Regions from separate parts of the Kribbella sp. NPDC051620 genome, predicted to be linked through region 2. Evidence: riboswitches for the same ligand, from Rfam matches in the RefSeq annotation. Region 2 holds a riboswitch; the other holds the start of a gene.

Region 1 (15,662 bases), 120 kb from region 2:
GAGTACCGGGAGCGGGCCGCCGTGCTCAGTTGAGATCGAGACCCGGGTACAGAGGGTGCTTGTCGAGCAGCTCGGCAGACGCCGCCCGGACCTTGTCGGCCACGCCGTCGGCGAGGACGTACTTCGCCTTGGAGGCAGCACCGGCCGAGGTGGTGGTCGGCGTGACGCTGGACAGGACGTCGACCATCAGCTCGGCGACCTTGTCGAACTCGTCGGCGCCGAAACCGCGGGTGGTCAGTGCCGGGGTGCCGATCCGGACGCCCGACGTGTACCAGGCGCCGTTCGGGTCGCGGGGAATCGCGTTGCGGTTCGTCACGATGCCCGCGTCGAGCAGCGCCGACTCGGCCTGGCGGCCGGTGATCCCGTACGACGAGACGTCCAGCAGTACGAGGTGGTTCTCGGTGCCGTCGGTGACCAGCTTCACGCCACGCTTCATCAGGCCCTCGGCCAGGGTCACCGCGTTGTCGGCGACGTTCTGCGCATAGGTCTTGAACTCGGGACGGCGGGCCTCGGCCAGCGCGACGGCCTTGGCAGCCATCACCTGGCTGAGCGGGCCGCCGAGCACCATCGGGCAGCCGCGGTCGACGGCGTCGGCGTACTCCGGCTGGCACAGCACCATGCCGCCACGCGGGCCGCGGAGCGACTTGTGCGTCGTGGTCGTGGTGACGTGCGCGTGCGGCACCGGGTCGTAATCGCCGGTGAAGACCTTGCCGGCGACGAACCCGGCGAAGTGCGCCATGTCGACCATGAAGGTGGCGCCGACCTCGTCCGCGATCTCGCGCATCTTGGCGAAGTTCACCTTGCGCGGGTACGCCGAGTAGCCGGCGATCAGGATCAGCGGCTTGAACTCACGGGCGGTCGCGGCGACCTTGTCGTAGTCCAGCAGGCCCGTCTCCGGGTCGGTGCCGTACGAGCTCTGGTGGAACATCTTGCCGGAGATGTTCGGCCGGAAACCGTGCGTCAGGTGACCGCCGGCGTCGAGCGACATGCCGAGCATCTTCTGGTCGCCGAGCGCCTTGCGCAGCTTGGCCCAGTCCTCGTCGGACAGGTCGTTCACGTGCTTGGCGCTCGCCTCGGCAAGGGCCGGGGACTCGATCCGGTTGGCGAGGATGGCCCAGAAGGCGACCAGGTTCGCGTCGATGCCCGAGTGCGGCTGGACGTAGGCGTGCGGCGCGTCGAAGAGCGCCTTGGCGTGGTCGGCGGCGGCCTGCTCGACGGTGTCGACGTTCTGGCAGCCGGCGTAGAAGCGGTGCCCGACGGTGCCCTCGGCGTACTTGTCCGAGAGCCAGTTGCCCATCGTCAGCAGGGTCGCGGGGGAGGCGTAGTTCTCGCTGGCGATCAGCTTCAGCGAGGACCGCTGGTCGGCCAGCTCGGCCTTGATCGCGCCGGCGATGGTGGGCTCCACCGCGCCGATCACCTCGAGCGCGTTGCGGTACGCGGCCGACGCCGTCGCGGCGTCGAAGGGTTGAGTCATCTTCGTCTCTCTCCTGAGGTCGCACAGGGGTTCCCTGTGACAAGGTCGCGGCACCCAGGCGCACGGTGCCGACGGTCTTTTCGCTCCCCGGTGGTCGATCCCACCTCAGCGCCAGTCGCGACGCCGTAACCCTAGCGTGTGACGGCTGCTGCTAGAGGATGCGGTCGATGATCGGACGGTACGCCGTGGTGCGCGGCAGGGTGCCGAAGACGCCACCCCAGTCGCCGGCCAGCCGCGACCCGACGAAGGCGTCGGCCACCTCGGGCGTCGAGTGCCGCACCAGAAGGGATGCCTGCAGGCAAACGGCCATCCGGGCGGCCAGCCGTCGCGCGCCCGCCTCCGCACCGGCCAGGTCCGCCAGCGACTCCAGTACGTCGGTCACCGCCGCGTCCAGCCGCTGGTCGGCGCCTCGGGCTGCTCCGACCTCGAGCAGCCACGCCTCGAGCGACTCGGGCCTGCGCAGGGCGCGCAGTACGTCGAGAGCGTTGACCGTTCCCGAGCCTTCCCAGATCGAGTTGAGCGGCGACTCGCGGAACAGCAGCGGGAGACCGCTCTCTTCGACATAACCGTTGCCGCCGAGACACTCCAGTGCCTCCGCGACGGTGAACGACGTCCGCTTGCAGACCCAGAACTTGGCCAGCGGCAAGGCGATCCGGCGGAACGCGGCCGCCTGGTCGTCACCGGCCAGTGACGCGTCCACCGCGGCCGCCAGCCGCATCGAGAGAGCGGTTGCTGCCTCGCTCTCGATCGCGAGGTCGGCGAGCACGTTCTGCATCGCGGGCTTGTTCTTCAACAGGTCGCCGAACGCGCTCCGATGCGCGGCGTGCCAGGTCGCCTCGACCAGCGCCCGGCGCATCAACGCGGCCGAGCCGAGCACGCAGTCGAGCCGGGTCGCCGCGACCATCTCGATGATCGTCCGGACACCGGCGCCCTCGTCGCCGAGCCGGTAGCCGACGGTGGAGTGGAACTCGACCTCGCTGGAGGCGTTCGACCGGTTGCCGAGTTTGTCCTTCAGACGCTGCAGGGCAAACGCGTTCCGGTTGCCGTCGGCAAGGACCCGGGGCACGACGAAACAGGTCAGGCCGTCCGGCGCCTGGGCCAGCACGAGGAACACGTCGACCTGCGGTGCGGAGCAGAACCACTTGTGCCCGTTGAGGATGTACTCACCCTCGGTACCGGTCGGGGTGGCGGTCGTGAGGTTGGCCCGGACGTCGGATCCACCTTGCTTCTCGGTCATCCCCATCCCGGCCAGCGCGCCGGCCTTCTCGGCGGGTGGGAGCCGGCGGGGGTCGTATTCGGTGGCCGCCAGGTGGGGGACCCATTGGTCGGCCAGCGTCTTGTCTGCGCGGAGGGCCGGTACGGCGGCGTACGTCATCGAGATCGGGCAGCCGTGGCCCGGCTCGACCTGCGACCAGACGTAGAAGCCGGCCGCGCGGGTGAGATGTGGCGACGGGCGATCGCTGGTCCAGGGCGCTGCCTGGAGTCCGAAGCCGACCGCCTTGTTCATCAGCCAGTGCCAGGACGGGTGGAACTCGACCTCGTCGATGCGGTGGCCGTAGCGGTCGTGTGTCTTCAGCACGGGGGAGTTCTGGTTGGCCGGGAGAGCGTGGGAGAGCGCTTCCTCTGAGCCGGCCAGTTCACCGATCGCGGACAGACCGGGATCGTCGAACAGGTCAGCGTACGGACGCAGAGAGTCACCGAGAGCGGTGTCCCGCGTGAAGAAGTTCACCCCATGCAGTGGGGGAGCCTGATTCGTTACAGCGTTTGGGTCCGCCATGTCAGTACGGTAAGCGGTATGGCACGCTCTGGGTCCGAGACCTCCGTCTCACTTGCATGGGCCCGACGACTCCCCGGGACCACATGGCGGTTGCTGACCCAGACGGTCGGCACCTGTCTGCGCTACCGGGTCACGGGTCTGGCCGCGGAGGCGGCGTTCTTCGCGATCCTGTCGCTGCCGCCGCTGATCTTCGGGCTGGCCGGCAGCATCGGTTTCATCGCCGGCAAGTACTTCCAGGTCGAGACGATCGACGACATCAAGCTGCAGATCGCCGAGCTGGCCGGCCGGGCGCTGACCGCGGACGCGGTGAACAACGTGATCGTGCCGACCCTGGAGAAGGTGCTCGACGACGGCGGCCGGCCGGACGTGATCTCGGTCGGTTTCGTGCTGGCGCTGTGGTCCGGCAGCCGGGCGCTGAACGTCTTCGTCGACACCATCACGATCATGTACGGGATGGGCGGCCGGCGCGGCATCATCCGCACCCGGGCGCTGTCCTTCAGCCTGTACTGCGGCGCGCTGGTGATCGGCGTGATCGTCCTCCCGCTGGTACTGGCCGGCCCTGGCGCCGTCGACGAGCTGCTGCCCCAGCGCCTCGACTTCCTGAACCAGCTGTACTGGCCCGTCGTGACGATCCTGTCCGCAGGCTTCCTCAACACCCTGTACCACCTGTCGGTGCCGGTCCGGACGCCGTGGATCTCCGATCTTCCCGGGTCGTTCCTCGCCCTCTCGATCTGGATCCTCGGCAGCTTCGTCCTCCGCTGGATCCTGCAAACCACCGTCGGCGGCACGTCCATCTACGGACCTCTGGCGGCGCCGATCGCCGTCCTGATGTGGCTCTACATGACAGCCATCGCCGTACTGATCGGCGCTGCCCTGAACGCGGTAGTCGACCGCATGTGGCCGCACAAGTCCCGCAAACACCCGCTCGAACACTCCGAGCCGGTGATGAAGACGGACTCGAAGGTCCACCACGAAGAGGCGATCGCCCCCGACGACGAACGCCCCGAAGTGAAGATGGCCAAGGCCATCGAAGCCCTGGGCGAACCCCGCGTACCGGCGTCACCTGCAGAAGTGACCGAGCCGGTTGCTGAACCTGAACCCGTGCGCGAAGCAGTCGCTGACCCCGTGGACGAACCTGTTGTGGAGCCCGTGGTCGAGCCTGTGGGGGCGCCCGTGGTCGAGCCTGAACCTGAGCGGGAGCCGGCGGCGGTCGGAAAACCCGGTGCGCCCAAGGAACCCGACGACCTAGGCTGATCGGGACGTGACAGCAGCGGTCCGTGTGTGCGGAGCGCCAGGACATGGAAGGGAGCTGACGGTGTCATGAGCTCGTACCAGGCCCATCGGGCCGTTGTCTCCCGCTTCGTCCGTCCGCTGAGCTGAACTCGCGGCCGGGCCTCCCGAAAGGTTCGTCGCACGATGTCAGCAAAACTTCTGGCCCTCGGGCTTGACCCCGAAACGGCCGGCTACCTCGCAACACACTCGGAGGAGCTCGTACCAGGCCGCGTGGTCCGCGTCGACAAAGGCCTCTCGACCGTCCTCACCGAAGACGGCCCCGTCCGCGCCAGCTGGTCCGGCGCAGTGCTCGCGGCCATCGCCACCGACCCGCAGGCAACTCCGTGTACCGGCGACTGGGTCGCCCTGCGCCAGTGGCCCGACGACCGCATCACCGTCGAGGCGGTTGCACCCCGCCGTACCGCGATCGTGCGGGCCGAGGTCGGCGGCAGCTCACGCGGCCAGGTCCTCGCGGCCAACGTCGATGTGGTGGCCATCGTGGTCGGGTTGCACCCAGAGCCCAACATCGGCCGGATAGAGCGCTTCCTCGCCCTCGCCTGGGAGAGCGGCGCGCGCCCGGTCGTAGTACTGACCAAAGCCGACCTGGTAGGCGACGCCGACACCGTCGCCGAGGATGTAGCGACTGCTGCGCCCGGTGCGGACGTACTGGTCTGCAGTGCGACAACAGGCGAGGGCCTAGACGCCGTCAGAGCTCTCCTCGACGGCAACGCCACAATGGCCCTGCTGGGCACGAGTGGCGCGGGCAAATCGTCCCTGGTGAACGCACTGGCGGGTGTGGAACTCCTGGACGTGCAGGCGATCCGCGAGGACGGCAAGGGCCGGCACACGTCCGTACGCCGCGAGCTGATCCTGTTGCCCGCCGGTGGAGTAGTCATCGACACCCCTGGCCTGCGGGGGATCGGCCTGCAAGAGGCAGGCGAGGGCCTGGCAGCCGCCTTCCCAGACGTAACAGCTCTGGCCGAGCAATGCCACTTCAAGGACTGTGTTCACCTGACAGAACCAGGCTGCGCAGTACGGGAAGCCCTGGACGAGGGAGCGCTCTCCGTCCGCCGCTACGAGAGCTGGGTGAAGCTGCAACGCGAGGCCGCCTACATGGCCCGCCGAGCCGACAGCCGCCTGCAAGCCGAAGCCCGCAAGGCCTGGGTCCGCCAGACCAAGGACTACCGCCGAGACATCAAGCCGCGCCCCTGATGCAAGACTCGACCGCATGGATCGCTCTGTCTTGGTAACCGGCGCCTCCCGCGGCATCGGCGCCGCCACCGCCCACGCCTTCGCCGCCGAAGGAGACCGGGTAGCAGTCCACTACGGCTCCTCCCGCGACTCCGCCGAAGCTGTCCTGAAGGCGTTGCCGGGAGACGGCCACGTCCTGGCCCAAGCCGACCTGGCCGACCCGACCGCAATCCTGCAAATGGTCGACACCGCCGCCGCGGCCCTGGGCAGCATCGACGTCCTGGTCAACAACGCCGCCATCTACGAACCCCACCCGCTCCGCGAGACAACGTACGAGGCATGGCAGACCGCCTGGTCCAACACCCTCAACGTCAACCTCACCGGCACGGCCAACGTCACCTGGTGCGCAGCCCGACACATGACCCGAGGCGCCCGAATCATCAACGTCTCCTCAAGAGGCGCTTTCCGAGGCGAACCCAACCAGCCGGCCTACGGCGCCAGCAAAGCCGCCATAGTCTCCTTCACCCAATCCCTGGCCCGTTCTCTAGGCCCAGAAGGCATAGCAGTAACCGCCATAGCCCCCGGCTGGACCACCACAGCCATGGCCGCCGAAGCCCTTTCAGGCGACGGATACGACCGCCGGCGCTTGGAAAGCCCCCTGGAAAGAGTCGCCGACCCTTCCGAGGTAGCAGCAGCAATCCTCTACCTCGCATCCCCCCTCGCCGAGTTCGCCACCGGCACGATTCTCGACTTCAACGGCGGCTCCCACCTCCGCATGTGACAACTCAGCCACGGTCAAGGGGACCTGACCGGCGAATCCCCGGGTAAGACCGGTCGTATGGTGGGGGAATGCGGGGTGTCCTGGTCGGACGAGACCGGGAGCTGGTTGCGCTCGCCGGCTACCTGGATGACGCGCAGCGGGGGCGTCCGAGGATCGTGCTGTGCCGCGGCGAGCCGGGCATCGGGAAGACGAGGCTTGCCGAGGAGCTGGCAGGTCTGGCCGGCGACCGTGGCGTGCCCACCCTGTGGGGTGTCGCAGTCGAGTCCGAGGGGGCGCCGCCGTACTGGCCGTGGCGTCAGCTCGTCCGCGGCGCGGTCGAGCTCGCCGGCATCGCGGAAGTCGACACGGACCTCGCGCGCCTGGCCCCCGAGTTGTTCGGCGGTCCGGCGTCGGCACCGGACCCTCTCGCGCCGGCCGAAGACCGCTTTCGCCAGTTCGAAGCCGTCGGGCGGCTCTTCCACGAGATCACCGCCGGCAGCCCACTCGTCCTGGTTCTCGACGATGCCCACTGGGCCGACCGTCCCTCGGTCCTGTTGCTGCGGCACCTGGCGCGAACGGTCCGCGACGAACGGCTGCTCATCATGGTGAACCACCGCGACACCGAGCACGAGCACGCCGCGTACTTCGCCGACCTGGTCCGGGAACCGATCACCCGGCAGATCGACCTCACCGGCTTGACGGAGCAGGCCGTGGCGCTGCAGCTCGCGTCGGTGCTCGGACACGATGTCGCTCCCGGCGACGCGCGGCAGGTGCAGGTTCTCACCGGCGGCAACCCGTTCTTCGTGGGCGAGGTGGGGCGCGTGCTGCCGGCAGGCAAGGTGGCCGGAGGTCTCGCCCCGGTCTCCGCCAACGTGCGCGAAGCCATCCGCAGCCGCTTGAGCCGGCTGTCGCCGGATGCCGTGACCGTGATCCACGCCGCATCGATCGTGGGTCGCGAATTCTCGGCCACGGTCGTCGCGCCAATGGTCGGCGCCACTGCGATGAGCTGCCTCTCGTCCCTCGACGAGGCCACGGCCGCAGGTTTGGTCGAGGCGGGAACGATCCCCGCCAGTCACAGGTTCACCCACGCGCTGGTGCGGGACGCAGTCGAAGCGGGCCTGTCGACGGCTGAGCGTGTGCAGCTGCACCGCGCAGCCGCTGAGACGGTCGAGTCGGTCTACGCCGGAAGGATCGAGCGACACCTGTCGGACCTGGCTCGTCACTGGGCGGTCGCGGCGGTTGACGCCGACCTCGGTCGCGCAGTGCACTGGATCACGCTTGCCGCCGACGCGTCCATGAAGGCGCTGGCCTACGAGGAGGGCGCTCGGCTGTACCGTCTTGCGCTCAACCTCGGGGCCGATGAGTTGGACGAGGAGCTGCGTTGCCGGTTGTATCTCGGCCTGTCAAGCGCACTGAATGCCTCGACCGACATCGCGGGAAGCGTCGACGCGAGCGTACGAGCGGCGTCGGCTGCGGGCGCTCTGGCCCGGCCGAGCCTCCTCGCCGAGGCCGCTTTGGTCCGCGAGGCCAACGCACCAACGCGGTTGGAGGCGACGACGCGACGGTTGTGCGAGCAAGCTCTGGCCGTGGTCGACCTCGCCGACAAGGCCCTGCGGGCCCGGCTCCTGGCGCGGCTGGCAGAAGCATCGATCTACGCCGCGTGGAGCACGTCCCACGACTACGAGGAGTACAAGGTCGCGGGGCGTGCGAGTGAAGAGGCCCTCACGCTGGCTGAAGAGGCAGGCGACCGGGTGGCACTGGAGGCGGCGCTGCGAGCGAGGCGTCTGGCCCGCTCGGGACCTGAAGGCCTGGAGGAGCGCGCTGTGCTCGCTGACCGCATGCTTGAGCTCGGCCGCGAGGCCGCCGACTCGCACACCCGGATGTGGGCACATCTGTGGCAGGTCGACGCCGCGTTCGAACGCGGCGAGCTGCTCCGCGTCGCTCGCGAGATCGAAGCGCTGTCGTCGTGCGTCGAGCAGGTCCGTGGGCCGCACGCGCGGTACGAGCTGCTCAAGTGCCAGGCCGTGCTGGCCCAGGCGGAAGCTCGCTTCGCCGATGCCATGGTGCTGGCCGATCAGGCCTTCTCGCAGCTGGCGGCAACCGGTGACGACATCGGCTTCCACGAGCGCGCCGGGCTGCTGAACCAGATGTGTCTTCAGATCGGACCCGAAGCAACCGGGGCGGTGGAGGCCAGCGGCTACGCCCGCGTCACCGTGTTCGAGCGACCGCTCCCCACGGCCGGGATCATCATCGCAGTCGCCAACGCGCAGCTGCTCGCGTCGGCAGGACGTCTCGACGAGGCCGCCGCGGTGTATCGCTCGCTCGGCCCGCCGGCCGAATGGCAACCGTCACCTCACGCCATGCTTCCCGCCCTGGCGTTCGGCGCCAACGTCGCGGTCGAGCTGGGCGCGGACAAGGATGTGGCCACGCTCGTCACCAGGCTCGGCGATGTACCGCGGTCACCACGTGTGCAGCGGGGCTGGGCAGGTGGCCTACTTCGGCCCCGTCGAACTCTGGACCGGTCGCGGTCTGGGCCACCTGGGCCGGTTCGACGAAGCCGTTGTGGATCTCGAGGCGGCGACAGCCAGCTGTGCCGCCAGTGGAGCGGTGGGGTATCTGGCCGAAGCGCAGTACGAGCTGGCGTCCGTGCTGGCACGGCGACGTCGGCCCGGCGACATCGTGCGGGCCCGGCATCTGTTGGCGACCAGCCGGCGCAACACCTCGGCCCTCGGCATGGGCGTGATCGCGGCCAAAGTGGAGGCACTCGTCGAAGAGCTCTCGGCGGCTGGTCCGCTGACCCGCCGCGAATGGCAGGTGGCAGAACTCGTCGCTGCCGGAAAGACGAATCGGGAGATCGCCGAGGAGCTGTACCTGTCCGAGCGAACCGCGCAGAACCATGTCCAGCACGTCCTCACCAAGCTTGGTCTGTCGAACCGCAGCCAGATCGTGTCGTGGGTGGCTGACCAGGAGATGAGTAGCCCGACTGAGTAGTTCGGCGGACGTTTTCGCACCGCGGGCTTCCTACTGTCGCAGCATCCGAGAAATGCCGCAGGACCCGGGAAAGGGGAGTTCGGTCATGGCTATCGTGATGGTTTCGGACGCAGGTACGGACACCGTCGAGCAGTACGACCAGGTCATCAAGCAGCTCGACGAGGCGGGATACGGGAACCCGCGGGGGCGGCTGTCGCACACAGCCGCACTCAAGGACAACGGCAGCTACTTCGTCGTAGACGTCTGGGAGTCCGCCGAGGATCTCGAGCGGTTCGCGCAGGTCCTGGTTCCGTTGATCGAGGCGGTCGGTGGCGCCGCACCGGACCTTGAGATCTCACCGGTCCACAACCGGATCAACGGCCGGTAGAGGAGACGAGGAACGCGATGAAACTCCCGCCGCTGACCGATCAGGAGCTGAAGCCCTTCCTGGCGGAGGGTCTGTGGGTGGCGAAGCTGGCGACCAGGAACGAGGACGGCACCATCAGGATCACGCCCATGACCTACGCCGTGGACGACGGCGACATCATCTTCAGTACCTGGAAGAACAGCGCTGCCGTCCGCAACACGCGCCATGACGGCACCGCCTCGGTTCTCATCGACAAGGCCGACCAGCCGTACGCCGGCGTGCACTACAACGGGAATGCGCGCGTACTCGACGACGACATAACGGCCGAGCAGTACGGCGATTGGTTCCAGCGCTACATCGGTGACTACGACCAGGCGGTCGAGTCCTACAAGTTCCTGGTGGGACTGGGAATCGGTGACCGGGCATTCATCCGCTTCCACCCCAGCAGAACCATCACCTGGGACTTCGCAAAAATCCCAGGCTGACAACCACCGCCAGCCCCCGCCAGGGGGTGTGGGTGGCGAAGCCCCCACAAGGCGGCAAGCGAAGCGCAGCCGCACAAATAACGAGAGCGACCTGGTTCGCGCTTTCCGCGAACACAGGCCGCCCATCGATCTCGTGGACGATACTGGGATCGAACCAGTGACCTCTTCCGTGTCAGGGAAGCGCGCTACCGCTGCGCCAATCGTCCAAGTTAACGGCATACTGCGTAAGAATGTTTCGAGGTGGAGACGGGATTCGAACCCGTGTACACGGCTTTGCAGGCCGTTGCCTCGCCTCTCGGCCACTCCACCACAGAGTCTCAGCCTACTGACCTGTACCGAGCGAACGACCGGGTTCGAACCGGCGACCTCAACCTTGGCAAGGTTGCGCTCTACCAACTGAGCTACGTTCGCATCGCGCTGAGCTGTCCGAACTTCTTCGACCTGCTCGGTGCGAGAGCAGAACAGTAGCGCACTTTCGGTGCGGGTGGAAATCGGTATCGAGGCAATCCCGACACACCTTCCCAGGCGTGAATCTCGCCACTCCAGTCCCACTGGTTGCACCCATTCCTGACGCATGATGAAGCCCACGACAGGAGGACACCCCCATGCCAAACGCCCCCGCCCGCACCCCGGAAACCCGCAAATCCGACACCCTCCGCCGCCTAGCAACCGACGTGGACGCCTGGGTAGCAACGGCCTCAGCGGACGGTACGCCGTACCTCATGCCCCTCTCGTTCCTCTGGCAGGACAGCACCCTCCTCCTGTCCACCGCCCGCAAGAACCCCACCAGCCTCAACCTCCAAGCAACAGGCCAAGTCCACCTGGCACTGGGGGAGACCCGCGACGTGATCCTGATCTGGGGCACCGCAGACCTGCTGGACCACCTCCCAGCCCCCGAAGCAGCCGCTTTCGCCGAAAAGGCCGGCTTCGACCCCCGCCAGTCCAACTACCCGTTCTTCCGAGTAACCCCCACCAGAATCCAGGCCTGGCGAGAAGTGAACGAGATCCCCGACAGAGACCTCATGCTCGAAGGCAGTTGGCTGATCTAAGTCAAGGCAGCAGCCACAATGGCGAGCTGACATACAAACCCGACCCAGGCAAGGGGGTGTGGGTGGCGAAGCCCCCACAACGCGGCAAGCGAAGCGCAGCCGCACAAATGACGAGAGCGACCCGGCCTGCCGAACCTGGCAGGCACGAGTCGCCCATCGATATCGTGGACGATACTGGGATCGAACCAGTGACCTCTTCCGTGTCAGGGAAGCGCGCTACCGCTGCGCCAATCGTCCAAGTTAACGGCATACCGCGTAAGAATGTTTCGAGGTGGAGACGGGATTCGAACCCGTGTACACGGCTTTGCAGGCCGTTGCCTCGCCTCTCGGCCACTCCACCAGGTGAGAAAGCTGGCCTGCCGACTTCTCGACCAGAGGATGGCCCTCTCCGAGCGAACGACCGGGTTCGAACCGGCGACCTCAACCTTGGCAAGGTTGCGCTCTACCAACTGAGCTACGTTCGCGTTGCAACCGGGTTTTTCGTTCCCCTCGGTGCGAGAAGAACACTAGCGCACCCTGCGGGACAGTTCAAAAACGGGGGTCACCTTCCGGCCAACCGCGTGTCATCGCCTCGTCACTCGCGGACGCCGTGGCGGGCCCGGGAAGCCTTGCGGCATAGGGTGTCCGGGGTTGGAAGGAGCAGGTATGAACATCTGGCTGAACGGCGCTCTTCAGGACGCCTCTGCCATCGCGGGCGCCGCCGTCTCGCCGCTCGACCACGGCCTCACCACGGGTGACGGCGTCTTCGAGACCGTGAAGATCGTCGACGGGCAGCCGTTCGCGGTCACCCGGCATCTGGACCGGCTGGTCGTCTCCGCGACCGGGCTCGGCCTGCCGGCGCCCGACCTGGCGCTGGTCCGGGACGCGATCGCGACCGTCGTGAAGGCCGACCCCGACATCGCGTTCGGCCGGCTGCGGATCACGTACACCGGCGGGGTCTCGCCGCTGTCGTCCGATCGCGGTACCGACGGCCCGACGCTCATCGTCGCGGCCCAGGCGATCGAGAAGCCCGCGCCGAGTTCGGCGCTCGTCACGGTGCCCTGGGTGCGCAACGAGCGCAGCGCCGTCGCCGGACTGAAGACCACGTCGTACGCCGAGAACGTCCGGGCGCTCGCCTACGCCAAGGAGCGTGGCGGCAGTGAGGCGATCTTCGCGAACACCGTCGGCGACCTGTGCGAGGGCACCGGCTCGAACATCTTCTGCGTCTTCGACGGCGAGCTCGTCACGCCGACCCTGGAATCGGGCGCGCTGTCCGGCGTCACCCGCAATCTGGTGCTGGCGTGGTTCGGTGGAGTCGAGCGGGACGTGCCGCTGGCGAAGCTGGCCGAGGCCGATGAGATCTTCCTCACGTCGACCACGCGCGACGTCCAGGCGATCCACCGCGCCGACGACCGCGACCTCCCGGTACCGGGTGAGGTGACGACCGCGGTCGCGAAGGTCTTCGCCGAACGCTCCGCCGACGACCTCGACCCGTAAGGGCAGGCGCGTACGTAGTACAGGCTTGAAAGAAAGCGTCCGGAGTACCAACTGGTACTCCGGACGCTGCGCGTCAGTTACTCGCCCGCGACCTTGCGGCGCTCGCGATAGGCCGCGACATGCAGCCGGTTGCCGCAGGTACGGGCGTCGCAGTACCGCTTGGAGCGGTTGCGCGACAGGTCGATCAGCGCGTCGTCGCAGTCCGGCGCCTCGCAGCGCCGCAGCCGCTCGCGCTCACCGGCCGAGATCACCTGGGCGAGCGCGATCCCGCACTCGACCGTGATCCGGCAGGTGAGCGAGGCGCCGTCGCGTGAGTAGTGGATGTGCCACGGGTGACCGTCGTGGTTGGTCAGCCGGGGCGTCGTCGTACCGCTGGCGACGATCGCGTTGATCATCGCCGCCGCTTCCGCGTCCGACGCCGTCGTGAACACCGGCGCGAACAGCGGCCGCAGCTCCCGGACGTCGTGCAGATCGGTCTCGGTCAGATTGCCCACCGCGCTGAACTCGCGCTCGTGGACGAACTTCTCCAGGTCCTCGAGCGTTTCCATCGTGTCGACCTGGCTACTCGGCCCGGGCAGCGTGTTCACCAGCCGGACCAGCGTGCCGAGCGCGTGCTCGGTGTCGTGCGAGAAAGTCACAATCACGTCTCCAACGCGACGGGGTCTCCGTCTTGCAGCAAGAGTAGCCCGGCCCGATTCGTACGTCGCGGACCAATGCGCTATGGTTTCACCCGCAACACAGTACGACGAAGCAGATCCGGGCGATTGGCGCAGTGGTAGCGCGCTTCGTTCACACCGAAGAGGTCACTGGTTCGAACCCAGTATCGCCCACCCGAGATCAAGCCGGTCAGCCTCCAGGCGACCGGCTTTTCCGTTGGTACGACGATTCCCCACGCGCCCGCCGCCGCTCGCTCGTACCTCGCTCCCCGCTCTGGCCGCTCCCACCCACCCTGTTTTGCCGCTCCTCCGTCGCGGTGACTACCCCCGACCCGCCCTGCCTTCGCCCGCACCCCATCTGTCCCCGGACGACGCGCCTACCCACGCCGACGACCATCGCCGACTCCCGCATCCCACCGTTGCCGCCCGAACAAAGGTCGAGACAAGCGGCGACTCGCCGGTCGACGTCATCCCGCCCGAATCTACTGCCTTCCTGAGTGACGGCACCCAGCAACCCAGCTCGGACAATCGCAGGCCGCCAGACACGAGCCCGGAACAACGTCCGGCGTAGCGGCGCCCCCGCCTCGTTCGTGAAGAGCTAATCGGCCGGGCCGGTGCCGTAGAGATCCTTGTGATGCTCCAACAGGTCGGCGACCTTTGACCGCAGCGGAACACGCGCCGCCCGGCACGCGATTTCGGGTGGGGCTTCGGCATCACGTACCCGCCGACTTCAACCGCAACGCGTTCCACCCAAAGTGCCGGCAATCGGAGCCAGGACGGCTGAGACTGTTCCGGGCGAGAGGAACGACTCCGTTAGTGAGCGAGTCTCCGTGGCGTCAGGTGCGCGAGTTTCATGACGTTTCGAGCTTGCGCACCCTGGCCGTCCTACGCCGTTGACGGCCGAGCTGGCCGAGGCGCGACAGCGGATCCTCGATGAGGAAGTGCGCGAGGTCGCAGAAGCCGCACAAGGTGGCAACTCGGTCGAGACCGCGCAAGAGCTGGCTGACGTCGTCTACGGTAAGGCGATCAGCTACGGCGTTGACGCGGTGATTGCCGAGATCCACAGGGCCAACATAACCAAGCTCGGGGCCGATGGCCGACCCATGAGCGAGATGGCGAGGTGCAGAAAAGTGAACTGTACCGGCCGCCGAACGTTGCTCGTGTGCTCAATCGCCAAACTGCTGCGACGCGGCCAACCTAGTAAGTGAACGTGGCTTAGGTCTTGGCAACGGAGCGTAATCGATGCATAGTCGTCTGCGGGGAGTGAATCCAGACGGTTATGGCTCGTTCACCGGTTTCGGTTGATGCGCCTTTGGGGGAGATGGAAAGCGTGGCCGCTAAAACTGGAATCCTTGCGCCGATCTACAAGATCGACGTGGACTCGGCATTGGAGATCCTGGGGGAAGTGGGCAAGGAAGTCGACCTTCCTGAGGCGATTGTTGCTCACTACAATAAGATCAAAGATAGCCCCGAAGGCTATAAGTCTCAAGGGTCGGCAGTGCTCGGTGGAGCTAAATTCGATCTGTATCTAAATGCCGCCGCGCGCCCGAATCTCAGCGCGTGGGTCAAGTTTTTTGACGGATCGGGAATCGAGCTCGATGATATCTACAATTCGATGCAGCATCTGGTCTGTTTCGTAACTATTGATGATGATCTCTACGCATATACATCGGGTCAGGCCCTAGTTGTCTTCGAGCGCTTCATAGATATCTCATTTCCAATCGAGGTTGGTCGCCGTGTGGCTAAGCCGGAGGTGAAGGGTGCTCGGTCTAGCCAAATCACGGGCGATGCGTTAGCCAGTAACGTACATTTCCGAGATCCTCGCCGAATCACCTACACGGAGTCGCTTGTCAATGTCTGGACGGCGCTAAGTGGGCAAATCCGGGACGAGGTCTTGAGTGATGATGAACTGCTTTCCGTCTTTGGCAAGAAAACCAAGATTCGGTTGGATGTAGGAGCCTCGGTAAAGCTTGGTCCACGAATCGAAAGCCCGGAGAAGATCCTCGAACTGATCAGATGGCTCGCGGCAAAAGCGGTGTCCCCGTTGCCGAGTGACGACGGTTGGGGTGCTCTAGACGCTATTAAGATCCTCAATCCGCGCAAGAAAAAGGATCTGATCGCGGAGCTCCGGTTGGTCCTTGCCCAGAGACTATTTGTCGATCATGACTATGTCAATTTGGCGATC
Region 2 (15,662 bases):
ACGGCGCTCGCCGATCCCGACTACGCGACCGAGCGCGGGTCGCTCTCGAACAGCCTCAACTTCGTCATCCCGGCCGCTCAGATGCGGGGGACCTTCCGGCTCAAGGTGTCCGCCGGCAGCGGCCGCCAGCTGGCGGAGTACACGCAGGTGGTGAACGCGAGCCTGCTGCAGACGCTCAAGGTGCGGATGATTCCCATCCACTATTCGGGCGACGACATCGCCGGCAATCACCTCGATCTGCCGGCGCCGTCGCTGGCCGACCTGCAGTCGACGGTACGGCGGACCCTGGACTGGTACCCGGTCTCCAAGACGCCCGAGCTGTCAGTGGCCGGCCAGATGAACTGGTTCGTGCCGCTGACCGGCGGCATCGTCAAAGGCAAGTGTCCGGACGTCTGGAACAGCCTGCTGGCGTGGCTGTACCTGGTGAAGATGGCCGACGGCAACAAGCCCGGCTGGCTGTACTACGGGATGCTGCCGAGCGCGATTCCCCGCGACGGTACCGGCGGTTGCGGCGGTGGTGGAGCGGGACTCGGCGCCGGGCCGGTCGGATCGCAGGAGTCGATGGGCCACGAACTCGGCCACGTGCTCGACTTCAGGCACGCGCCGTGCGGGCTCACCAACGATCCCAAGGTGGACCTCAGCTACCCGGCGTACGAGCCGTACGACTCGGCCACCAGCAAGATGGCGTCGATCGGGGAGTACGGCTTCGACCTGGCCGGGCCGAACATGATCTCGCCGGCCGTCGGACGGGACTTCATGTCGTACTGCAACCCGCGCTGGCCGTCGCTCTACCAGTACCAGCGGATGCTGCAGCATGCCGCGCTGAACCCGACCTGGATGCCGGGGCCTGGTGATCAGCGGCCGCCGAACGTGGTACTGGACCTGGATGGGCCGATTCCGCATTACGTCCCGGATCCGCCGCCACCGTGGGTGGTCGATCTGCAGAGTCCGGTGCTGGCCTTGATGGTCTTCGGGAGGTTGGTCGACGGTCAGATCGAGGTCCAGCACGTGGTCACGCTCGAGACGACGGTGGCCCAGCAGTTGGGGAGCAGCCTGCCGGGGACGCGACTGGATCTGATCGACGACGTGGGACGGGTGGTGGCGACGGCGCCGGTCCAGGTGATCGAGACTGCCGCGTGCGGAGACGGCCAGGGCGGCTGTGGTGGCCCGGGCGGCTGCGGCGGAGGCTGTGGAGGCGGTAGAGGTGTGGGGAGCTCTGGAGTGGTGTGTGCGGTGATACCGGAGCCGCCGCGGGGCTCCACACTGCGGATAGTGCGCGACGAGGAGGAGACCTGGATCCGCGAGCCTGCTGGTGCTCCACCGCAGGTAGAAGGCCTCCAGGGCGCTGTAGAGGGGGACTGGGTCCGGCTGACCTGGCAGGAGGAGGTGTACGCCGAGAAGGTGCTCCGGCTGCTGCGGTGGTCGGCCGACGAGGGGGAGACTTGGCAGGTACTCGCCGCTGCTCTCGATGCCGGTGAGGCGACCGTACCGGTGGCCCCACTGCCGGCTGGGTCGGCGCTGGTCCAGGTGATCATCTCGGACGGCTTCGACACGGCAGTGAGCGAGTGGACGCGGCTCGACGTGCCTAGACGAGCACCGGAGGCATCGATCCTCGCGCCGGAGTCCGGGGCGACTGTGCGGGCCGGTTCCTTGGTACGGCTGTGGGCGCTGGCCACGGACTGTTTCGGGCGGCCGCTGGCGGATGAGCAGTTGCACTGGGAGTTGGACGGGCAGCGCGTCGGTACCGGCTCTGAGGTCTTCGCGGACCTGATGGACTTCGAGGGCGACCACCGGGCGGTGCTGGTCGCCGACGACGGCAACGGCCGGGTGGAGGTCGTGTCGGACTTCTGGGCTTCTGGTGATGGCCGCACTCCGCACCGCCGGCGGTGACGCCCCCACCGCTCGGCTAGCGCGACAGGGTGCGGCCGGGGTTGTCCCTGATGGTTGATGGACCCGTACCGCCGTACCTTGGCGAGTATGGCGACGGACGAGATTCGCAAGGACCTGCGGGCCGCGGTGGCGGCGCGGCAGGAGCTGGGGCCGGAGTACGAGCTCGAGGTGATAGAGGGGTTCCTCTCGAAGCTCGATGCGCACACCGCACAGCATCTCGCGACGCCGCCGGTGCAGGCGCCGAAGCCGAGCCGCGAGGGCGACCCGGGTGGGCTCGCCCTCGCGATCGTCTCGGTCACCGCCGGCATCCCGATCACGGCCATCGCCGCCAACATGGAAGGCACGGTCGCCATCATCATCTGCTGGGGCGGCTTGGTCGGGATCAACCTGGCCCGCTCGATCTCCCGCTTCATGGGCCGCCAGCCCTAGTACTGCAGCGGCACCGGGTTTCCGCTGGAGTCGAAGGCCCGGAACTCCTCGTGCTGCTGGGCGCGGGGCGTTGTGCCGGTGTCCGCGACGCTCTGGGTGAACCCGAACCCGTCGGCGACGGCGCCTTCGGACCACGGCCCCGCACCGCCGTCCCAGACATAGCGGGACTCGAGCCGGGCGATCCCGGGCCTGACCCGCACCAAGGAGGTGCCCACCTCCGCTCCGTCGCTGCTCCTGTCCGGCTTACTCGAGACCAGCGTGCCGGGCTTGCCACTCGAGGACAGGTGCCCGGGTGCGGTGTCCGGCGACCTGAAGTCCGTCGTCCGGGCGACGATCAGGATGCCCTGCGTGGCTGTCGGGAGCTTGGCGATCTCACTCTCCTCGTGACCCGTGACCACGGGAGTCGGCGCCAGACAGAACGACAGCGGCGGGTGGCCGGCCGGTCTCGGCGCGGGCTCGCGCATCAGCAGGATGGTGCCCGGGGTGTCCGCAGGCCCACCTGGTCCGAGCACGCGGCGGCTCCACACTGTCTCCAGCGGCCGGCTGTGGGGGATCATGCAGGCCTTGATCGCGGCCTGGATCTGCTGGGGGCTGGCCGGCCCAAGGTCGCGGCTGATGACCTCGGAGACACCGGTTGCCGGTATGTCGGTCTGGTTCGAGCCGGTGTACTGGTCGACGGCTACGAGCGTGCCGGCCAGTACTGCGGCGACGGCGGCGGCCGTGATCGCCGGCGCGGCCCAGCGGTGGGAGGGACGGCTGACGGGCGCTGTCCGCTCCATCACGTTGTTGCGGAGCCGGCTGCGGGTCGAGGGGGACAGCGGGGGGACCTGGGGTGGGTCGAGCTTGAGGTTCACGAGAGCTCCTCGGAGAGCGCGACCTGGCTGAGCAGGTCGGGGAATCGGCGGCGGGTGCGGTGCAGGCGGGCCTTGACGGTGCCCAGCGGGACGCCGAGAGCGTCGGCGGCTTCGGCCTGGGTGAGGCCGGCCCAGACGACCAGCTCCAGGGTTTCGCGTTCGTGGCGGGGGAGTTTGGCGACTGCCTGCCGGATGCGGGACATCCGGCGCTCGTCGTCGAGCCTGCGGGCTACCTCGGCTGCGTGGTCGGAGCCTTGCGCAGGATCAGGCAGGCGGTCGACGAGGTTGCGGAAGCGGGCTGCGGTACGGGCCAGGGTGCGGCACTCGTTGCCGGCGACGACCAGCAGCCAGCCGCGTGCGCTTGGAGCGGTCAGTGGGCCGGGCGGGTTGCGCTGGAAACGGCGCCAGGTGTTCAGGAACGTGGTCTGGACGACGTCCTCGGCGGTGTTCCACGAGGCGGTACGCCGGAACGCGAAAGCATGCACGTCGTCCGCATAGCGATCGAAAAGCTCGCCGAGGGCGTGCCGGTCCCCTTGCCGCAGCCGCTCCCACAACTCATGGTCCGGTGGGCTCCCTGCGGATCCGGTCGCCATGGCGGGCTCCGTCTCGTCGGTCAGGATGATCTTCACACCGGAGAGTGACCGCTCGGCCCGCCGATGGTTGCATCACAACCGGGCCAGAATCTCCGCCAGACCACTCTCCACGTCATCCGGCAGGTCGAGCAGGAGCCCTCGGTGGACGCCGTACCAGGGGGCTAGACGGTGCCAGTCGAGCGCCCGCTGTCGTAGTACCGGGGTCAGGTCGTAGGTCTCGGCCAGGCCGGCCGCTATGCCGTCGGGGGCGTCGTTGAGCAGCCACGACAGGTCCAAGGCCGGGTCGCCGATCTCTGCGTCAGTCCAGTCGATCACGCCGCTGATCCGGCCGTCCTGGACGAGGATGTGCTCGTCGCCGAGATCCCCGTGCACCAGTGCCGTGCGGGTGGTGGCTACGCGGGCCAGGAGTTCGAGTGCGGTCTGGCGGGAGGTTTCGGGGAGCAGTGGGATGACCTGTGCGCGGCACTCATCCAGGAAGACCGTCTTGGCTGCAGCGGCCGTCGCTGCGTCGACGGCACCTCTTGCAGCGGCCTCGGCCGGGTCGACCGAGTGGAGAGCGCTGAGGAACTCGCCTAGCTCGCGGCCGAGCGCAGTACTGCCCTCTTCGAGTGGCTCACCGGGCAGGACCCGATGGCGTACGCCGTATTCCGTCAATTCCGGCACTGGAACCGGGACCGGGAGTTGCGGGGCCAGCCACGGCATCAGCGTGGTCTCGGCGAGCAGCCGCGGGCGGACCTGCTCGCGGCGGGGCTCACGGTTGAGCCACTCGCCGTCCAGCCAGGCCCGGCTGTCCCAGCCGTTGTCCTCGATGGTCAGTGCGTAGGTCCGGACCAGGGGGCCGAGTAGGGCGATGGTGTCGGGCATGAAGGGCCAGTCGTCGAACTTGGCGAGCAGGTCGGCGGGGGTCATCCAGGCGCCCCACTCGACTTCCTCGGGCTGGTGCTTGATCGGGCCGTCCCAGACGCAGGTGTAGAGGTAGGCGTGGTAGTTGGTGTGGTCGTCGGCGTAGTCGCCCTCGGGCAGCGGGGTCAGCTCGACACCGGTGATGCCCAGCTCCTCGTCCAGTTCCCGGACGACGGCGTCGTACGGGTCCTCGCCCGCCGCGACGACACCCCCGGCCGCGAAGTCGTACCGGTGCGGGTAGACGTCCTTGGTCGGCGTCCGCCGGTGCACGTAGATCTCACCGGCGCTGTTCCGGACCAGTACGCCGGTTGCCCCGTGGCGCAGGTTCTCGCGCCGCATCACCGAGCGTGGCGCCGACCCGCACACCTGGCCGTCAGCGTCCAGCAGAGCCACCAGTTCGTCCATTTCCGAAGTCTCACAGATAACCCTGTGGACACTTCACCGGATTTAGTCCGCTGTACCGCGTAGGCTCGATCGCATGAGTGTTCGGCGGATCATGGGGACCGAGACCGAGTTCGGCATCTCGGTTCCGGGCCAGCCCGGGGCCAACCCGATGCTGACTTCGAGTCAGGTGGTGAACGGCTACGCCCAGACGCAGCCACTGGCGCGCAAGACGCGGTGGGACTTCGACGAGGAGCACCCGCTGCGGGACGCGCGCGGCTTCGACCTGAGCCGGGAGGTGGCCGACTCCAGCCAGCTCACCGACGAGGAGACCGGGCTGGCCAACGTCATCCTCACCAACGGCGCCCGGCTGTACGTCGACCACGCCCACCCGGAGTACTCGGCGCCCGAGTGCACCAACCCGCGTGACGTGGTGGTCTGGGACAAGGCCGGCGAGCTGGTGATCATGGAGGGCGCCCGGCAGGCCCGGCAGATCCCCGGCGCGCCACAACTGAACCTCTACAAGAACAACACCGACAACAAGGGCGCGTCGTACGGGTCGCACGAGAACTACCTGATGCGCCGGTCGACGCCGTTCGCGTCGATCGTGCGGCACCTGACGCCGTTCTTCGTCAGCCGCCAGGTGGTCACCGGGGCCGGCCGGGTCGGGATCGGCCAGGACGGCAACACCAACGGCTTCCAGATCAGCCAGCGGGCCGACTACTTCGAGGTCGAGGTCGGTCTGGAGACGACGCTCAAGCGGCCGATCATCAACACCCGCGACGAGCCGCACGCCAACCCCGACCGGTACCGCCGGCTGCACGTGATCATCGGCGACGCGAACCTGGCCGAGATCTCGACGTACCTGAAGGTCGGCACCACCTCCCTGGTGCTGGCGATGATCGAGGACGGCTGGCTGACCGACGACCTGTCCGTCGACCGGCCGGTCAGCGCGCTGCACGAGATCAGCCACGACCCGACCTGCACCCACCTGATGACGCTCAAGGACGGCCGCAAGATCACCGCCGTCCAGCTCCAGGTGGAGTATCTGGAGCAGGCCCGCAAGTACGTCGAGGACAAGTACGGCGACGACGCGGACCGGCAGACCAAGGACGTGCTGCAACGCTGGGAGAGCGTGCTCGACCAGCTCGCGACCGACCCGATGAAGCTGTCCGACCAGCTCGACTGGGTCGCGAAGTACAAGCTGCTGCAGTCCTACCGCGACCGCGACGGGCTGGAGTGGGACGACCCCAAGCTGCACCTGGTCGACCTGCAGTACGCCGATCTGCGCCCGGACAAGGGCCTGTACTACAAACTCGTCAAGAGTGGCCGGATGCAACGGCTGGTCAGCGACGAGGAGATCCGGATGGCCGTCTCGCACCCGCCGACCGACACCCGCGCCTACTTCCGCGGCCGCTGCATGCAGCAGTACGCCGGTCAGGTCGCCGCCGCGTCCTGGGACTCGGTGATCTTCGACCTGCCCGGCCGTGAATCGCTTCAACGGATCCCGACGCTCGACCCGTTGCGTGGCACGAAAGCGCATGTCGGAGCGTTGCTGGACCAGTGCGACACCGCGAGTGACCTGGTTCGCACCATTACTGGGGGCGCTGCCGGGTAGGGTCGCTGTAGAGGACCGGTTGGGCGGTCCTCCACAGCGGTTCTAGGAGGTGTGTGTGCCATGGCGAAAGACGGCGGACAGCAGCACAAGCAGCCGAAGCGCTCGTCGACCGAGGAAGAGGTCGCCGAGACCAAGTCCAGTGAGGACGTGGCCGAGCGCAAGGAACGGCTCGACGACGACGTGGATTCGATCCTCGACGAGATCGACGAGGTGCTGGAGGAGAACGCGGAAGAGTTCGTCCGCGGCTTCGTGCAAAAGGGTGGGGAGTGAACCGCTAGATGACATTCGATGCCTCCGGCCGGTTGCCGGAAGCCTTCCTGACCCCAGGTGGCTCGTCCTTCATGGACTTCCTGGCCGGGCACGCGCCCGACCTGTTGCCCGGACGGCGCGACCTGGGGGCGGGTGATTTCGGCAAGGACGTCCCGCACGGCACGACCATCGTGGCCGCCATCTTCCCCGGTGGCGTCGTGATGGCCGGTGACCGGCGGGCGACGATGGGCAACGTGATCGCCCAGCGCGACATCGAGAAGGTCTTCCCGGCCGACGAGTACTCGTGCGTCGCCTTCGCCGGCACGGCGGGGCTCGGGATCGAGATGGTGCGGCTGTTCCAGGTCGAGCTGGAGCACTACGAGAAGCTCGAGGGCACCACCCTCAGCCTCGACGGCAAGGCCAACCGGCTGACCGCGCTGATCCGCGGCAACCTGGCGATGGCGATGCAGGGGCTGGCCGTGGTACCGCTGTTCGCGGGCTACGACCACGACCGGAAGGCGGGCCGGATCTACTCCTACGACCCGACCGGCGGCCGGTACGAGGAGCTCGGTGGCTACCACAGCGTCGGCTCCGGCTCGTTGTTCGCCCGCGGCGCGCTGAAGAAGCTCTACCGCCCGGACCTGAACGAGTCCGAGGTCGCGACCGTGCTGGTCCAGTCCCTGGTGGACGCCGCCGACGACGACTCCGCGACCGGTGGTCCGGACATGTTGCGGCGGATCTTCCCGGTGGTCGGCGTGGTCACCGCCGACGGTTACCGGCGGCTTCCCGAAGACGAGGTCGGCACGATCGTCGACACCGTGATGGCCGCCCGGCACGAGCGACCCGACGGCCCGTCCGCGCCGCTGACCTGACCACCATCGACTGATAGAGGACGACACCCCAGATGAGTACGCCGTTCTACGTCTCGCCCGAACAGTTGATGCGGGACCGGGCCGACTTCGCCCGCAAGGGCATCGCCAAGGGGCGCAGCGCGATCGCGCTGCAGTACGCCGACGGCATCTTGTTCGTCGCCGAGAACCGGTCCCCGGCGCTGCACAAGGTCGCCGAGATCTACGACCGGATGGCCTTCGCGGCCGTCGGGCGGTACAACGAGTTCGAGAACCTGCGGATCGCCGGCGTCCGGCTGGCCGACATGCGCGGTTACTCCTACGACCGCCGCGACGTCACCGGCCGCGCGCTGGCGAACGCGTACGCGCAGACGCTCGGCGCGATCTTCTCCTCCGGTGGCGAGAAGCCGCTCGAGGTGGAGATCCTGGTCGCCGAGATCGGCGCCAGCACGGCCGAGGACCAGATCTACCGGCTCACCTACGACGGCTCGATCGCGGACGTCCGCGGGTACGCCGTGATGGGCGGCCCGGCCGAGCAGGTGGCCGACTACGTCGGTGAGCACTACTCCGAGGGCATCTCGCTGGCGGGCGCACTGCGGCTCGCCGTCGACGCGCTCGGCCACGACGGCACCGAGACCCGGCAGCTCGAGCCGGACCAGATCGAGGTCGCCGTGCTGGACCGGACCCGGACCCAGGTCCGGAAGTTCAAGCGGATCTCGGACGAGACGCTCGCCCGGATCCTGTCCGAGTCGCGCCCCGACACGTCCCCGACGGAGCCGGCCGCCCACGCCGAGCCGGCGGAGACCGTCAACGGCGGCTCCTACGAGAGCGACACGGCACCCTCGACGGACGACGCCCCGGTGGCACCACCCGCCGACGACGCCCCGATCGCCCCACCCGAAGACCCGGACACCAACCGCCCCCTGTGACACCGTCAACGCCGTCCGCCTCGGGCCCTACACCCGGGGCGGACGGCGTCGGCGACTCCGCGTCCACGGCCCACGATAGGGCTGACGGCGGGCTGTCCGATGAATCCGCGCCCGTTGCTCGGCCTGGGGATCCGGAGCCGTGGGTTCTGCTGGGGGAGGAGCTGACGGTTACCAGAAGGTCTGGAAGCGGCAGTTCCAGATGCCGGGTGGCCGGAACTCCGCCTGGGATGTCCTCGGCTCTGCGAGCGGCCGGAGCCATGACGAGCACAGACGCCGCGTATGTCGCCCTCGACCATGCCGGATTGCTCTAGCAACTCACGCAGTAAACTGGTCGGTGGACCGCGACTGGCGCTGAGGTGGGGTACCACCGGGGAACGGTCTGCTGGTTGAGCCGCGCGCCTGGGCATCCGAGTTGGTCTGTCGATGCCTGGAGGAGTGGGTTGTGAGCGCGAAGTTGATGGTCGGGACCGAGCTGGCCGCCGAGATGGTGGTCAGGGCGGGGGAGCGGGCCAGGAAGCTGCACGAGGAGACCGGTGTGCAACCGTGTCTGGCGACGGTACTGGTGGGCGATGATCCGGCCTCGGCGACCTACGTGCGGATGAAGCAGAACCGCAGCAAGAAGGCCGGGATCGGGTCGCGGAGCGTCGTGTTGCCCGCGGCCACGACCACCGAGGAGCTGGTCTCCGAGCTCGAGAAGCTGTCGGCTGATCCCGAGGTGCACGGGATCCTGCTGCAGCACCCGGTGCCGGCGCAGATCGACGAGCGGGCCGCGTTCGAGGCGATCGCTCCGGGCAAGGACGTCGACGGCGTCACCATGCACGGGTTCGCGGCGATGGCGTTCGGCGAACCGGGCTTCGTCTCCTGTACGCCCGGCGGCATCCTGCGGCTGCTGCGGGCGTACGACGTACCGCTGGAAGGCGCCCATGCCGTCGTGATCGGCCGCAGCCCGATCCTCGGCAAGCCGGCCGGAATGTTGCTGCTGGCATCGAACGCGACGGTCACCTACACGCACTCGCGGACCCGCGACCTGGCCGGCATCGTGCGGACCGCGGACATCGTGGTCGCCGCCGTCGGCCGGGCGAACTTCGTCCGCGGCGACTGGCTGAAGCCGGGCGCGGTCGTGATCGATGCCGGATACAACGAGGGCAACGTCGGTGACGTCGACTTCGCCGAGGCGGCCGAGGTGGCGAGCCTGATCACGCCCGTCCCCGGTGGCGTCGGCCCGATGACCATCGCGCTGCTGCTCGAGCAGACCGTCGACGCGGCCGAAGCGCAGGTCCGCTGAGCCGGCGCAACCGGGCAGTATCCGAGACGGCCGAGCACCGGATGGACGTTCTGTCCTAGGGTTGAGACGGTAGAGATCATCGAACCAGGAGGCAGACGCTGTGGCGGTACGGGCGATCCGCGGTGCCACCCAGCTCGAGGTGGACGAGCGGGAGCATCTGCTCGCGCGGTCCGCGGAGCTGGTCAGGGCCGTGCTGGAGGCCAACGACCTCGAGTCGGCGGACCTGATCAGCATCCTGTTCACCGTCACGCCGGATCTGCACTCGGAGTTCCCGGCGGTGGCCGGCCGGCAGATCGGGCTGACCGACGTACCGCTGATGTGCATGCAGGAGATCGACGTGCCGCACGCGTTGCCGCGGGTGGTCCGGATGATGGTGCACGCCGACTCGCCGCGGTCGCGGGAGAAGATCCAGCACATCTACCTGCACGGTGCCGTCAGTCTGCGCCCCGACCTGACCGGCGCCCAGTGACCGAGCTGCGCGGCCCGGTCCGCATCGTCGGCACCGGCCTGATCGGTACGTCGATCGGCCTGGCGCTCGGGCGGCTCGGTGTGGTCGTGGAGCTCGTCGACGCCGACCCGGACAACGCCCTGATGGCCGAGCGGATCGGGGCCGGCTCACGGCTGGTCCAGATCGAGCCGCAACTGGTCGTCGTCGCCGTCCCGCCGGACCACGTCGGCGCGGTCATCGTCGAGCAACTCCAGCAGACCGACGCGATCGTCACCGACGCAGCGAGCGTGAAGTCGAAGCCACTCCACGACGCCCGGGCCCTGGTCGCATCCCCGGAGGACCTTTCCCGGTACGTCGGCAGCCACCCGATGGCCGGTTCGGAGCGCAGTGGCCCGCTGGCCGGCCGGGCCGACCTCTTCGAGGGCGCCACCTGGGCGATCACCCCGCACGAGACCAGCGACCCCGACGCAGTAGAGCTGGTACGCCGCCTCGCCGAGGCTGCCGGAGCCCGCACGGTCGAGCTGTCCGTGGCGGACCATGACCTCGCCGTGGCCCGCGTCTCGCACCTGCCCCAGCTGATGTCGTCGCTGGCGGCCGGCACTCTCGTCGACGCGCCAGCCGCGCATCTGGAGCTGTCCGGGCAAGGTGTCCGCGACGTCACCCGGATCGCGGCCGGCGACCCCGGCCTGTGGACCCAGATCGTCTCGGCCAACTCGCCGGCCCTGAGCGGTCTGCTGGAAGGGATCCGCGACGAGCTCGACCGGCTGCTGATTGCCCTCGGCAAGGAAGAGGCGACCGACGAGGTGACCGCGGTCCTGAATCGCGGCGTCTCCGGCGCGATCCGGGTGCCGGGCAAGCACGGCACCCCGCATATCGACCTGGTCCCCGTGCTCGTCACCATCCCTGACCGGCCCGGCCAGCTGGCCCGGTTGTTCGCGGACGCGGCCGAGTCCGGCGCCAACGTAGAGGACCTGCGGATCGACCACAGTCCCGGCCGCCCGGTCGGTGAGGTCGAGCTGTCGGTCAAGCCGGCGTCGGTGGATCAGCTGGTGGAGGTACTGACCGAGCGGGGCTGGTCCGTCCACCGGTAATCTTCGCCCCATGATCATCGCTGTTGACGGCCCGAGCGGGTCCGGTAAGTCGAGCACGGCCCGCGGCGTCGCGACCAGGCTCGGTCTGCAGTACCTGGACACCGGGGCGATGTACCGGGCGGTGACCTGGTCGGCGCTGGAGCACGGGCTCGACCTGGACGACCTCGCGGCGGTGGCGGAGCGAGCCCGGGCGGTACGGCTGTCGATCAGTACCGATCCACAGCGGGCCCGGTTCGCGGCGGACGGAGTCGATGTGACCGAGGCGATCCGGGATCCCCGGATCAGCGCCAGCGTCAGCAAGATCGCCACCAATCTCGACGTACGGGCCGAGCTGATCCGGCGTCAGCGTGAGCTGATCGAGGCCGCGCAGCCGACCGGTGGCGCGGTCGTCGAGGGGCGCGACATCGCGACCGTGGTGGCGCCGCAGGCGGAGCTGAAGGTGTTGCTGACCGCGGACCAGGACGCCCGGATGGCCCGCCGCAAGGCTGAGCTGGCCGACGGCTCGGTGACCGCGGAGCAGTTGCGGGACCAGATCGTCCGCCGGGACGCCGACGACTCGACCGTCTCGCAGTTCCAGGTGGCCTCCGACGGCGCGGTGGAAATCGATTCGACCCACCTGACGTTGGAAGAGGTCATCGACGTCATCTCCCGACTGGCGAAGGAGGCCGAGGCCGCGTCACGCGACCGGGACTCATGACTGCTGACGAGCTGACCGGGCATCTCGATCTGCCCCGGACCGACGATCTGCCCGCGATCCCGCATCGGCTGGGCAGTGTCCTGCGTCACGTCGTCAGGCCCTACATGCGCTGGCGCTACGACCTGACGATCCACCACGAGGAGCGCTTCCCGGCCGGCGGCCCGGTGCTGATCGCGCCGAACCACCTCAGTCTGCTCGACGGTCCGTTGCTCGGCGCCATCGCGCCGCGGATGCTGCACCAGCTCGGCAAGGTCGAGGCGTTCCAGGGCATCCAGGGCTTCATGCTGCACCGGGCCGGACAGATCTCGATCGACCGTTCGCAGTACGACGTGCTGGCGATCCGGCGGGCGATCCAGATCCTGCGCGAAGGCCGCGCGCTGAGCGTCTATCCGGAGGGGAACCGGGGTCCGGGCGATTTCCGCCGGATCCGCGGCGGTGTGGCCTACCTCGCCATGGTCACCGGAGCGCCGATCCTCCCGGTGGCGCTGCTCGGGACACGGCTGACCGGCGGCAATATCGAGCACTTCCCGCCGCGCGGCAGCCGGGTCGACGTGGTATATGGCGAGACCTTCACGGTTGACCGCGTATCCTTTCCCCGGAGGCATGTCGACGTACGCGCGGTTGCCGACCAGATCGGCGACGTGTTGCGGGCCCATGTGCAGGCGGCCGTCGAAGCCACCGGCCACCCGCTACCGGGCAAGCCAGACCATAAGGATTCTGATGAGTGACCTGCCCACCGGCTACGAGATCGACGCGGAGCCGACCCACGACCGCGAGGACACCGGGCCGCTGCCGGTGGTGGCGATCGTCGGCCGGCCGAACGTCGGCAAGTCGACGCTGGTCAACCGGATCATCGGCCGCCGCGAGGCTGTGGTCGAGGACACCCCGGGCGTCACTCGCGACCGGGTCTCCTACGACGCCAACTGGGCCGGCCGCGGCTTCACACTGGTCGACACCGGCGGCTGGGACCCGGACGCGGTCGGCATGGCCGCGCTGGTGGCGGCGCAGGCCGAGGTCGCGATCAACGCGGCTGACGCGGTGCTCTTCGTGGTCGACGCGACGGTCGGCATCACCGACTCCGACGAGGCCGTCGTTCGCGTACTGCGGAAGGCCGGCAAGCCGGTCGTACTGGCCGCCAACAAGGTCGACGACGCGCGCGTCGAGGCCGAGGCGATGAACCTGTGGAGCCTGGGCATCGGGGAGCCGTTCCCGATCTCGGCGATGCACGGCCGCGGTACCGGCGACATGCTGGACGCAGTACTGGCCGCGTTGCCCGAGGCGCCTGCCGAGCGGGACGCTCAGCTGGGCGGCCCGCGCCGGGTCGCGATCGTCGGCAAGCCGAACGTGGGCAAGTCCTCGCTGCTGAACAAGGTCGCCAAGGAGGACCGCGTCGTCGTCAGCGAGGTCTCCGGTACCACCGTCGACCCGGTCGACGAGGAGATCGTGCTCGGCGGCAAGCAGTGGCGCTTCATCGACACCGCCGGCATCCGCCGCAAGGTCAAGAACGTGCAGGGGCACGAGTACTACGCCAGCCTCCGCACCAACAGCGCGATCGAGCGGGCCGAGGTCGTCGTCGTGGTGATCGACGCGTCCGAGCCGATGACCGAGCAGGACCTGCGGATCATGAACACCGTCGAGGAAGCCGGCAAGGCGCTCGTGATCGCCTACAACAAGTGGGACCTGGTCGACGAGGACCGCCGGTACTACCTCGAGCGCGAGATCGACCGCGACCTGGTGCAGTTCCGCTGGGCGCCGCGGGTCAACATCAGCGCGATGACCGGGCGCCACATGGAGAAGTTGGTCCCGGCGATCGAGGCAGCCCTCGAGGGGTGGCAGACCCGCGTTCCGACCGGCCAGCTCAACGCGTTCCTCGGTCGGTTGGTCGCTGCTCACCCGCACCCGGTGCGCAGTGGGAAGCAGCCGAAGATCCTGTTCGGCACCCAGGCGACGACGATGCCGCCGACCTTCGCGGTGTTCACCTCGGGCGCGTTCGAGCCGTCGTACCAGCGCTTCATCGAACGCCGCCTGCGCGAAGACTTCGGCTTCGTCGGCAGCCCCGTCCATGTCCAGATCCGCCCCCGCGTGAAGAAGCCGAAACGCTAACCACCCCTGGTCAAAAGTGGTCTCCGAATGGGGTAAGGTTTACCCCGGTCGTCCTCACGGGGACGGCCTTCGGGCTGTGGCCTAGCCTGGTAAGGCGCTTGTCTGGGGGACAAGAGATCCCGAGTTCAAATCTCGGCAGCCCGACCGAAAAAGAGGGGCACCGATTCTGTCGGTGCCCCTCTTTACTGTCTCCGTATGGCGACGATCGGGGACAGGCGCAGTTGGAGCGATGCCCAACTGCGTAAGGCAGTTGAGGACAACAGATCATGGCGGGCGGTGGCTCGCGCTCTGGGCCTGAAGGGCACGTCCGCGGGTGTGATCCGCACCATCAAGCGCCACGCGCTCAGGCTGGAGCTGGACGCGGGACACTTCACCGGGCAACGTCGATGGACAGATGGCGAGCTCCGGCAAGCTGTCCAGGGATCGACCTGCTGGAGTGAGGTGTTCGTCAGCCTCGGAGTCTCCGACAACGGTTCAGAGCGGGTCCGGATCAAGGGTCATGCCGTCCGGCTCGGCCTCGATTGCAGCCACCTGAAAACGCCACACAAGTTGGCGCAGCCAGGCCACGTGTTCGATCAGCCGGTGCGGCCCGAGATGCTCAGCGCCGCGGCGCCAGGCATTGCGATGGCATGGTTCGCTATCCGTGGCTGTGCGGTTGCGTTGCCGGTGGAGCCGCAGATCTATGACCTCTTGGTGACCACTGCGGACGGTGTCCAGCGGGTGCAGATCAAAACGTCGGCTCGTCCTGACAGCAGCGGTCGTTGGCAGGTCGGCGTGGGACGCCGGCCGTACTCGCTCGACAAATCGGCGGGCAAGATGCCCTACGATCCGGAGTCCCTCGACCTGTTCTTCATCGTCCTCGGCAACGGCAGCATCTACCTGATCCCGAGTTCCGTCCTGGCCGGCCGGGTCCAGATCGATGGCGATTCCTACCAGCCGTACCGCGTGGGTGACGCCAGCGGCGTCGTGAGTTGGGAAGCACCGGCTTGATTGCTGAGTAATGATGTAATCAGGAGGTGCGAGATGATGGATGACGACGTGCTGGACGCGTACTCGCGAGTGGTGTCGGGGGTGGCGGAGTTGCTGATTCCGCGGGTGGCGAGTTTGCGGGTGACGGGGCGGCGCGGGGAGTCGTCCGGGTCGGCCGTGGTGCTGACGGGGGACGGGCATCTGCTGACCAACGCGCACGTGGTGGGTGACGGGAGCAGTGCGACGGCGGAGTTCGCGGACGGTACGGCTGCGCAGGCTCGGGTGATCGGGGTGGATCGGTTGTCGGATCTGGCCGTGTTGCGGGCGGACCGCGAGATCCCCGATCCGCCGGAGTACGGCGACGCGGACAAGGTG

The links. Region 2 has a riboswitch for ZMP and ZTP ahead of ACIA12_RS05235 (bifunctional 5,10-methylenetetrahydrofolate dehydrogenase/5,10-methenyltetrahydrofolate cyclohydrolase). Riboswitches for the same ligand answer to the same signal wherever they lie in the genome.
Region 1: it holds a riboswitch for ZMP and ZTP, as region 2 does, so the genes downstream of both, ACIA12_RS05745 (glycine hydroxymethyltransferase) here and ACIA12_RS05235 (bifunctional 5,10-methylenetetrahydrofolate dehydrogenase/5,10-methenyltetrahydrofolate cyclohydrolase) in region 2, are expected to answer to the same signal.

Annotation. Positions count from the first base shown of each region.
Region 1 covers NZ_JBITDB010000001.1:1,311,798-1,327,459, forward strand. Annotated here, with positions in the region: gene ACIA12_RS05745 (glycine hydroxymethyltransferase) at 26-1,474, opposite strand; ZMP/ZTP riboswitch at 1,520-1,603, opposite strand; gene ACIA12_RS05750 (acyl-CoA dehydrogenase family protein) at 1,626-3,251, opposite strand; gene ACIA12_RS05755 (YhjD/YihY/BrkB family envelope integrity protein) at 3,270-4,505, shown strand; gene rsgA (ribosome small subunit-dependent GTPase A) at 4,668-5,735, shown strand; gene ACIA12_RS05765 (SDR family NAD(P)-dependent oxidoreductase) at 5,752-6,495, shown strand; partial or broken gene ACIA12_RS05770 (ATP-binding protein) at 6,564-7,064, shown strand; gene ACIA12_RS05775 (response regulator transcription factor) at 9,208-9,465, shown strand; gene ACIA12_RS05780 (hypothetical protein) at 9,551-9,832, shown strand; gene ACIA12_RS05785 (pyridoxamine 5'-phosphate oxidase family protein) at 9,850-10,296, shown strand; tRNA gene ACIA12_RS05790 (tRNA-Val) at 10,431-10,502, opposite strand; tRNA gene ACIA12_RS05795 (tRNA-Cys) at 10,535-10,605, opposite strand; tRNA gene ACIA12_RS05800 (tRNA-Gly) at 10,635-10,707, opposite strand; gene ACIA12_RS05805 (pyridoxamine 5'-phosphate oxidase family protein) at 10,902-11,345, shown strand; tRNA gene ACIA12_RS05810 (tRNA-Val) at 11,511-11,582, opposite strand; tRNA gene ACIA12_RS05815 (tRNA-Cys) at 11,615-11,685, opposite strand; tRNA gene ACIA12_RS05820 (tRNA-Gly) at 11,737-11,809, opposite strand; gene ACIA12_RS05825 (aminotransferase class IV) at 11,991-12,821, shown strand; gene ACIA12_RS05830 (CGNR zinc finger domain-containing protein) at 12,899-13,465, opposite strand; tRNA gene ACIA12_RS05835 (tRNA-Val) at 13,580-13,651, shown strand; partial or broken gene ACIA12_RS05840 (hypothetical protein) at 14,359-14,685, shown strand; gene ACIA12_RS05845 (DUF6119 family protein) at 14,757-15,662, shown strand, end outside.
Region 2 covers NZ_JBITDB010000001.1:1,189,699-1,205,360, forward strand. Annotated here, with positions in the region: gene ACIA12_RS05190 (hypothetical protein) at 1-1,890, shown strand, start outside; gene ACIA12_RS05195 (hypothetical protein) at 1,978-2,319, shown strand; gene ACIA12_RS05200 (hypothetical protein) at 2,316-3,173, opposite strand; gene ACIA12_RS05205 (RNA polymerase sigma factor) at 3,170-3,802, opposite strand; gene ACIA12_RS05210 (phosphotransferase) at 3,839-5,074, opposite strand; gene dop (depupylase/deamidase Dop) at 5,148-6,668, shown strand; gene ACIA12_RS05220 (ubiquitin-like protein Pup) at 6,729-6,938, shown strand; gene prcB (proteasome subunit beta) at 6,947-7,789, shown strand; gene prcA (proteasome subunit alpha) at 7,822-8,694, shown strand; ZMP/ZTP riboswitch at 9,026-9,106, shown strand; gene ACIA12_RS05235 (bifunctional 5,10-methylenetetrahydrofolate dehydrogenase/5,10-methenyltetrahydrofolate cyclohydrolase) at 9,137-9,979, shown strand; gene aroH (chorismate mutase) at 10,080-10,448, shown strand; gene ACIA12_RS05245 (prephenate dehydrogenase) at 10,445-11,518, shown strand; gene cmk ((d)CMP kinase) at 11,529-12,215, shown strand; gene ACIA12_RS05255 (lysophospholipid acyltransferase family protein) at 12,212-12,943, shown strand; gene der (ribosome biogenesis GTPase Der) at 12,936-14,318, shown strand; tRNA gene ACIA12_RS05265 (tRNA-Pro) at 14,389-14,462, shown strand; gene ACIA12_RS05270 (hypothetical protein) at 14,514-15,308, shown strand; gene ACIA12_RS05275 (S1C family serine protease) at 15,342-15,662, shown strand, end outside.